Regions from separate parts of the Affinirhizobium gouqiense genome, predicted to be linked through region 1. Evidence: riboswitches for the same ligand, from Rfam matches in the RefSeq annotation. Region 1 holds a riboswitch; the other holds the start of a gene.

Evidence for each region. Region 1 has a riboswitch for thiamine pyrophosphate ahead of QTJ18_RS02555 (ABC transporter permease). Riboswitches for the same ligand answer to the same signal wherever they lie in the genome.
Region 2: it holds a riboswitch for thiamine pyrophosphate, as region 1 does, so the genes downstream of both, thiB (thiamine ABC transporter substrate binding subunit) here and QTJ18_RS02555 (ABC transporter permease) in region 1, are expected to answer to the same signal.

What each region holds. Positions count from the first base shown of each region.
Region 1 covers NZ_CP129381.1:253,332-257,830, forward strand. Annotated here, with positions in the region: gene QTJ18_RS02545 (ATP-binding protein) at 1-688, opposite strand, end outside; gene QTJ18_RS02550 (metallophosphoesterase family protein) at 688-1,959, opposite strand; TPP riboswitch at 2,064-2,166, shown strand; gene QTJ18_RS02555 (ABC transporter permease) at 2,322-3,104, shown strand; gene QTJ18_RS02560 (ABC transporter substrate-binding protein) at 3,101-4,045, shown strand; gene QTJ18_RS02565 (hydroxyethylthiazole kinase) at 4,054-4,499, shown strand, end outside.
Region 2 covers NZ_CP129382.1:2,572,298-2,576,796, forward strand. Annotated here, with positions in the region: gene QTJ18_RS20635 (ABC-F family ATP-binding cassette domain-containing protein) at 1-1,463, shown strand, start outside; gene QTJ18_RS20640 (response regulator) at 1,615-2,067, shown strand; TPP riboswitch at 2,222-2,322, shown strand; gene thiB (thiamine ABC transporter substrate binding subunit) at 2,362-3,375, shown strand; gene thiP (thiamine/thiamine pyrophosphate ABC transporter permease) at 3,437-4,499, shown strand, end outside.

The DNA.
Region 1 (4,499 bases):
CCCCCTGGGTAAGCGCTGCCTCGTAATCCACTTCCGCCTGCTGCTGGGCCGCGATCAGGCCGGCATAGACCGTGGCAAAGGTATCGATAGCGTCGCGCTCGGTTTTCAAGCTTGCAAGCTGCTGCTTCAGCTCCGCCAGCTCGGTATTGCGCGCCCGCTTGCGGTGGAAGCGCTGCGCTTCTTCCGCAGCGGTCGAGAGGGCTGCGCTGACATCGGCAAGGCCCGCGCTGGCCGAAAAGAGCAGCTCGCCGAGATCCCCCTTGCTCTCGACGATCGCCTCGCCGCCATCGCGCAGGGAATGTTCGTCGAGCGAGAACATGGACCGATAGCTGCCGCGCGTCAGCCCGCCGAGCGCCGACGTCAGCAAGGCCTCGTTCACCGGCTGGCCGGCACCATCCAGCAGCGCATTGCTGCGCTGTTTCAGCCGCACCAGTTCATGCTCCCGGCCTTCCACCTCCAAAACGCCGCCAATTTGCATGGCGCCATAGGCATGCAGGAAATTATAAGGGCTGCGTTCCGGAATGCCGAACAGCAGATCAAGATAGGCCGAGAAGGCAGTGGACTTGCCCGCTTCGTTGAGGCCGTAGACGATATGCAGATCGGGACGTCCGGCGATTGCCAGGCCGAAATCGAGAACCCGTTCGGTGAACTTGCCGTAGCGCGTGAGATCGAGACGTTTCAGCCGCATCAGGATGGCTCGTCAAGGGCAGCGGCCAGGCGGGCGATCAGGTCTTCGCCGCCCTCGCGGATGATCGTCTCGACGAAAGCATCAAGCGCCGCCTCGTCCTGGCCGGCAAAGCGCCGGCTTTCCGGTGGCAGATCGTCCAGCAGGCTCTGCACCATCTCGCGCACCTCCTGCCGGAAGGCCTCGGAGGTCGTGACATCCTCGCGCATCAGGGCGCCGAGTTCCAGCACCGGGTCGGCGGTGCTTGCCGCGGCGCGCGCGGTCTGCGGCCTTCGCAGATCGAGCTCGATCTTTTCGATCCAGGTGCGGCCGGTCCGCTCGGCCCGCTGCTCGCTATCGGCCTGCAGCAGATCGCGGTCGCGGCGCATGGCAAATGCCAGCGGCGACGTGCCGGTGAGGCGCAGGCGCGCCACCAGATGCTCCGAGCGGGTCCGCTCCCGTTCGGCCTCCAGCGCTGCGCCGATCTGATCCACCAGCTGGCGCCAGTCTTGCGCGGGCGATACATCGAGCGACACCCGCGCGAATTGCGCAAGGCTCGTCAGCCTTTCCTCCACGCGGATCGACCCATCATCATGGACGGTGACGAGCGAGACGGATTTCTCTCCAGCCTCGTTAATATCCCGTCCCTGCGGCATGCCGGGCATGATGACGGTTCGTTCGCCGGCATGATGGGTCCTTTGGTGGATATGGCCGAGCGCCCAGTAATCGAAGCCGGCGCGATGCAGATCGGGCAGCGAGCAGGGCGCATAGGCGTCATGGCCGGGGGCGCCGGCGAGGCTGGTATGCATGATGCCGATATTGACCGCGCCCGGTACCGGCGCCTTGAACTTCGGCAAAAGGCTTTCCGGCGCCTGCGGCTTGGCGAAGCTCAGCCCGTGCACGGCGATGTTGAGGCCGCCACGGGCCATCTCCACCGCCTCGGCGCGGCCGGTGAAGATCTTGACCGACGGCGGCAGGACGAGTTCCTGGGTGATCTTCGACATCGCATCGTGATTGCCGCGGATCTTGTAGACCTCTATGCCCGCCTCGTGCAGCCGCTGCATCTGGGTGGCGAGGAACCGGGCAGTCTTCATTGAAGTCTGCTCGCCGTCGTAGAGGTCGCCGGCAATGATCAGGGCGTCCACCTGTTCGCTCAGACACAGATCGACGATCCGGATCAGTGCTTGGCGGGTGGAATCGCCGATCAGGGCGGCCAGCTCTTCATGACGCATGGATAGCGAGCGGAGCGGCGAATCAAGATGAAGATCGGCAGTGTGAACAAACCTGAAAGCCATTCGCTCTAGTTATCCCGGCAAGGCTTTTCCCGCAATCGCGACACTGCATGCAACAAGGCTTAACCACAGAGATTGACAAGCCGCTTGGTTTGCAGGATGGTCACCGCCATTCCGAGGGGGGCATCGTACGATGCTGAGATGGCGGTGAGCCGGACCCTTGAACCTGATCCGGGTCATACCGGCGTAGGAACGGAAAAGCGTCACCTGATCCTGTCGATCACCGCGCCCTTTCTCTTCTTCGCTTCACCTGGATCTCCGCACTGCAAGGTTTGGAGATCGCCTCATGTCTGATTATCTGCGTCCGGGCCCGGCCCGATCCTTCCAAACTCGTCCCTTTCGCGCCGCCGCGCCAGTCTGAGCCGATGCGAGCCACTCAAGCGGTCTGCGCGCTTGCGGCGCTTATTCTGGTCTGGCAGGGGGTTGTTCACTTCCTGGCGCCGCCACGCTATCTTTTGCCGTCCCCGCAGGCGGTCGCCGGCGTGTTCCTGCAGCAGCCCGAATTCCTGCTTCGCCACGGCCTGATCACCGCAACCGAAATCCTCTTCGGCCTGGCAGCCGGCAGCCTGATGGGATTTACCACGGCCCTTCTTCTTGCCGCGCTTCCGCGGGTCGGTCAGTTCGTCTGGCCGGTCGTCCTGGTGCTGCAGGCGCTGCCAGTCTTCGTCCTGGCGCCCGTCCTGGTCCTGTGGTTCGGCTTCGGTCTTTCCTCCAAGGTCGTGATGACGGTGATCATCATCTTCTTTCCCGTCGCATCCGCCTTTGCCGATGGGCTGAACCGCACCGATCCCGACATACTCGATGCCGCCTCGCTGACACCGGCCAGCCATTGGCAGATCCTGGCGCATATCCGATTGCCGCTGGCGCTGCCCTCACTGATTTCCGGCCTGCGTGTGGCGGCCCCGCTGGCGCCGCTGGGCGCCGTCGTGGGGGAGTGGGTTGGCGCGGCGGGCGGTCTCGGCTTCATCATGATCCAGGCTAATGCCCGCATGCAGGCCGACCAATTATTCGCCGCCATGCTGATCCTGGCGCTGTTTTCCGTTCTCCTTCGGCTCCTTGTCGACCGCCTGACCGCCGGCCTTGCCCCCTGGGCCCGAGAGCAGGCGCCCCGTGTTATCTCCCATCCTGAAAGGTTTTCCACATCATGAGACGGTTCTTCATTGCTGCGGCGCTCTGCGCCGTCACCAGCCTTGCGCCTCTTTCGGCAAGTGCCGAGGACAAGCTCTCCGTTCTCTTGGAATGGTTCGTCAATCCCGATCATGCGCCCATGGTGGTGGCGCAGGAACTCGGTTATTTCGCCGAGCAGGACCTGGATGTGAGCCTGGTCGCGCCTGCCGATCCCTCCGCCGTGCCGCGTCTGGTGGCGACATCCCAGGCCGATATCGGCATTCATTACCAGCCCAATCTCTATTTCGATCACGCCGCCGGCGTGCCACTGGTCCGCTTCGGCACACTTGTCGAAACGCCGCTCAACACCGTGACCGTTCTTGCCGATGGCCCGATCAAGAGCCTGAAGGACCTTGACGGCAAACGCGTCGGCTATTCTGTCGCCGGGTTCGAAAATGTGATGCTGCAACGGATGCTGGCATCGCAGGGCGTCGAGTTGAAGAATGTCGAGCTGGTGAATGTGAATTTCTCGCTGTCTCCCTCGCTGATCGGCGGCAAGGTGGATGCGACCGTCGGTGGTTTTCGCAATTTCGAACTGACTCAAATGCGCCTCGAAGGGCATCCGGGCATTGCCTTTTTTCCCGAAGAACACGGCGTTCCCGCTTATGACGAGTTGATCTACGTCACCCGGCCGGAGCTTGTTTCGGACGATCGGCTGCCGCGTTTCCTGCAAGCCGTCGAAAAGGCGACGATTTATCTCACAAACCACCCGGAGGAGGGCTGGAACCTGTTCGTAAAGGCGCATCCCGATCTCGACAACGCGCTGAACAGGACCGCCTATTTCGATACGCTGCCGCGATTTGCCAAGCGTCCCGCCGCGCTGGACCGTGGTCGCTACGAGCGCTTCGGCCGCTTCATGGCGGAGGCCAAGCTCATTCCCGCGGCGCCGAAGCCCGATGATCTTGCAGTGGAACTGAAATGAGCAATGGCATGACATATCCGGGTGCCGGTAAAGTTTCGCACATCGGCAAAGCCGCCTCGCTTCTCGCCGAAGTGCGGCGCCGACGGCCGCGCGTCCATGCGCTGATGAACACCGTCGTGCAGAAATTCGCCGCCGACGGCCTGACCGCCGTCGGGGCGGTTCCCTCCATGACCTCGTCGGAAGAGGAGATTGCCGACTTCGTGGCCAAAGTCGATGCCCTCGTGGTCAATCTGGGCACGCTCGATCAGGCGCGGCGACGGGTGATTGGCATGGCGGTGGAGGTGGCCAATGCGGCCGGCAAGCCATGGATCCTGGATCCGGTGCATTGCGATTATTCGCCGGGTCGTCTCGCCTTCGCGCGGGAATTGATCATGCTCGGACCCACCGTCGTGCGCGGCAACAAAGCGGAAATGGCGGTAATTGGCGATACGCGGGCGAGCCTACGCATTGAAAC
Region 2 (4,499 bases), on a different replicon from region 1:
AGCTCTCCGGCGGCGAGGCACGGCGCGCCGCGCTTGCCCGCGTCATGGCGCCCGAGCCGGATATCCTGATGCTGGACGAGCCGACGAACCATCTCGACCTTCCGACCATCGAATGGCTTGAAGGCGAGCTGCAAAAGACGCGCAGCGCGCTCGTTCTGATCTCGCACGACCGGCGATTTCTCGAACGGGTATCGACGGCCGTCGTCTGGTTGGACCGCGGCACATCGCGGCGCATGGACCGCAGCTTTGCCCATTTCGAGGCCTGGCGCGACGAGGTGCTGGAGGCCGAGGAGCTGGAGCAGCACAAGCTGGGGCGCCAGATCGAGCGGGAGGAGCATTGGCTGCGCTACGGCGTGACCGCCAGGCGCAAGCGCAATATGCGTCGCCTCGGCGAGTTGCAATCGCTGCGCTCGCAATATCGCGGCCATCGCGGCCCGCAGGGCACAATTCAGGCTGCCATGACCGAAGGCAAGGAAAGCGGCAAGCTGGTGATCGAGGCGGATCAGATCACCAAGCGCTATGGCGATCGCCAGATCGTTTCCCCCTTCTCGATCCGGGTGCACCGGGGCGATTGCATCGGCCTCGTGGGACCGAACGGCGCCGGCAAGACGACGCTCTTGAAAATGCTGACGGGCCAGCTCGCACCCGATTCGGGCGTGATCAAGCTCGGCACCAATCTGGACATCGCCACTTTGGACCAGAAGCGCGAGGACCTGAATCTGGACGACAGCCTCAGCCATTATCTGACCGACGGGCGCGGCGAGACCCTCCTGGTCAACGGCGAACAGCGACATGTGGCGGGCTATATGAAAGATTTCCTGTTCCAGCCGGAACAGATGCGCACGCCGATCAAGAACCTGTCCGGCGGCGAGCGCGCCCGGCTGATCCTGGCGCGGATCATGGCCAAGCCTTCCAACCTCTTGATCCTTGACGAGCCGACCAACGACCTGGACATCGAGACGCTGGATCTGCTGCAGGAAATCGTATCGGGCTATAATGGCACCGTCATCCTCGTCAGCCATGACCGCGATTTCCTTGACCGTACCGTGACCTCCACCATTGCGCCGGCCGATCCGGACATGCCCGACGGCCGCTGGATCGAATATGCCGGCGGCTACACGGACATGATGGCGCAGCGCAAAGGAGCGCTGGACGAGAGGCGCAAGGCGGAGAAGGCCAAGGCAGACGGCTCCGCCACTGCCGCCGTGCAAGCGCCGAAGGCAAAGGCCAAGCTGTCCTACAAGCAGAAATTCGCGCTGGAAACCCTGCCGAAGGAGATGGAGAAGGTCGAAGCCGAGATTGCCGCGCGCGAGGCGAAAATGGCTGATCCGACCCTCTTTACCAAGGACCCGGCGGCCTTCCATCGCATTGCCGGCGAGCTGGAAGGCCTGCGCACCCGCCTGGCAAAGATGGAGGAAGAATGGCTGGAATTGGAGATGCTGCGCGAGGAACTTGAGGGCTAAAAGCCAGATTCTCAGTATTAACAACTAGTTATTGTTTTCATTAATCGTCCGGAGCCGGAACAAAATTCTGACATCGCCGTTCGACTGACAATAGCGCGCTCATTCGGAGACGCTGGCAGATACGCTGGGATTAACGAGCAGAGGGCAGACCATGTCGGCAAATGTTATGAGTCGTCGGCTGGAAGAGACAGCTAGGGATCAGCGGGTCCTCATCGTTGAGGACGAGTTCCTGATCGCGCTGGATGTCGCCGATATTATCGAAGGCATGGGCCTGACCGTCGCCGGACTTGCCACGGGCCGGGACAAGGCACTTGCTCTGGCGGCAGAAGCCGATGTCGCGCTGGTGGATGTCAATCTCGCCGACGGCGCGACGGGACCGGCGATCGCACGCGAACTTGCCGAGCGTTACGGCATCACCGTGATCTTCATGACGGCCAATCCGGAGCAGCTTCGCGGTCGCGCCGATTGCTCGCTGGGCGTCTTGACCAAGCCCGTCATGCCGCAGGTGATCGAGGAATGCATCGATTACGCGCTGGCGAACCGCAATGGTTGGGCCGCGGTTGTTCCCAACGGCCTGAAGGTGTTTTCCCACACCCATCACTGAAGGCGCCCTGCGCCGGTGCCGCCGGGACAGACGTTTCCGTTGGCCCGGTCTTTTCCATTGACCCTTGCTGCGCAGGCAAAGGGTTGATCCCTATGCGTCATCCGCATCATCACATCCGCCACTTGTCAAAGCCGCGGGCTGAAGCTACATCTTTGCTGCTCTAACGGGGTGCCGCCTTGCGCGGCTGAGAGGCCATGCCAACCCGAAGAACCTGATCCGGTTAGCACCGGCGGAGGGATTAGACGGCTCACGATCAGCGCCTATTCCCCGTTTTGACGAGATATGGAGGCGCTGATGCGCAGATGGCTTGCCTATTCCTTCACAGCATTGACCACCCTTCTTGGCGTCCTGCCCGCGCGGGCGGAGGAGCCACCGGTTCTGACCGTCTATACCTATGAAAGCTTCCTGGCGGATTGGGGGCCTGGCCCGAAGGTCAAGGCCGCCTTCGAACGCACCTGCCAATGCACGGTCAATTTCGTCGGCGTGGCAGATGGCGTCGCGCTTCTGACGCGGCTGAAACTCGAAGGGGCCGGCGGCGAGGCGGATATCGCGCTCGGCCTCGATACCAACCTGATCCAGGAGGCGAAGGATAGCGGACTGTTTCAGCCGCACGGCATCGAGATGGCGGCTGTCACCATCCCGGGCGGCTTTGAGGACGACAGCTTCGTCCCGTATGATTACGGCTATTTCGCCGTGGTCTACGACACGCAGGCCATCAAGACGCCGCCCAAAAGCATGAAGGAACTGGTGGAGGGCGATCCGGCACAAAAACTGGTTATCGAGGATCCCCGCACCTCGACGCCTGGCCTGGGCCTGCTGCTATGGATAAAGTCGATCTATGGCGATCAGGCGGACCAGGCCTGGGCCAAGCTCACGGATCGCATTCTGACCGTGACGCCCGGCTGGTCGGAAGCCTATGGCCTCTTCACCAAGGGCGAGGCGCCGATGGTCCTCTCCTACAGCACCTCTCCCGCCTATCACATGGTGGAGGAGAAGTCGGACCGCTATCAGGCCGCGCCCTTTGCCGAAGGACACTATATTCAGATCGAAGTGTCGGGAATGCTGAAATCGGCAAGACATCCGCAACTGGCAAAGGATTTCCTGGCCTTCACGCTGTCTCCCGAATTCCAGTCCATCATTCCGACCACCAATTGGATGATGCCGGTTGCGGCGACCGCCGATCCGTTGCCTGAGGCTTTTTCCGCGCTGATCAAGCCGGCGAAGACATTTCTGATGCCGCCGGCAGACGTGGCTGGGAACCGACAGGCCTGGATCCGTGAATGGCTGACGGCCATGAGCAGGCAATAGGCCAGATGCGGTTGCCGTTTGCACGGAACCGGCATGGCAAGGCGCATGGGGTGACCGCCTGATGCTGACAGAGGCGCAATTCAAGCGCGGCCTCACCGCCGGCGCGGCAAGCCTTGCGCTGATCGGCATCTTCGTCACCTTGCCGACGGCATCGCTGCTCCTGGCCGTTCCCGGCACCGGCACCGGGGCCGGCGCGATCTTCGACGCCTATACGCTGGAGATCCTGCGCTTCACCCTGCTGCAGGCTATCCTGTCGACGCTTCTTTCGGTGGGTCTTGCGGTTCCGGTCGCCATCTCTCTCGCCAGACGACCGCGTTTCGTGAGCCGCACCGTCATCCTCCGTTTGATGGCTGTGCCTATGGGGCTGCCGGCCCTGATCGGCGCCTTGGGACTGATCGGCATTTTTGGTAGGCAGGGGCTGGTCAACGATGCTCTGGCGGCGTTAGGGCTTCAGCAGCCGATCAGCCTCTACGGGCTTGGGGGCATCCTGCTTGCGCATGTCTTCTTCAACCTGCCGCTTGCCGCGCGGCTCCTGCTGACCGCCATCGAGCGCCTGCCGGCGGAATATTGGCGGCTATCCGCCAGCCTTGGCATGAGCCCCTGGTCTGTGCTGCGCTTTATCGAAGCGCCCGCTTTACTGCGCGTCATTCCGGGTGTCGCGAGCCTTGTCTTCATGCTCTGCGCCACCAGCTTCACCCTCGTCCTGGTGCTTGGCGGCGGACCTGCCGCCACGACGCTCGAGGTGGCGATCTACCAGGCGCTGCGTTTCGACTTCGATCCGCCGCGCGCCGTATCGCTGGCCCTGCTGCAGATCCTTCTGACGGGCCTCATCCTCTGCCTGCTCTTCTGGCTTGCCCCGAAGGCCTCCACCGGTGCCAGCGAGGGGCGTGCCATTCGCCGCTTCGATGCGCAAGGCCGGGCGGCCGTAATCGTCGATGCAACGGTGATTGCCCTTGCGACGCTCTTCCTCGTGCTGCCGCTCCTGTCGATCCTGGTCGCCGGCCTGCGTGCCGATCTCGCGCGGCTTCTGACCCTTCCGGAGGTCTGGCAGGCAGGCAAAACCAGCCTGTCGATCGCAGTCACGGCCGCCTTTCTGTCGCTGGGTCTGGCGAGCGGTATCATTC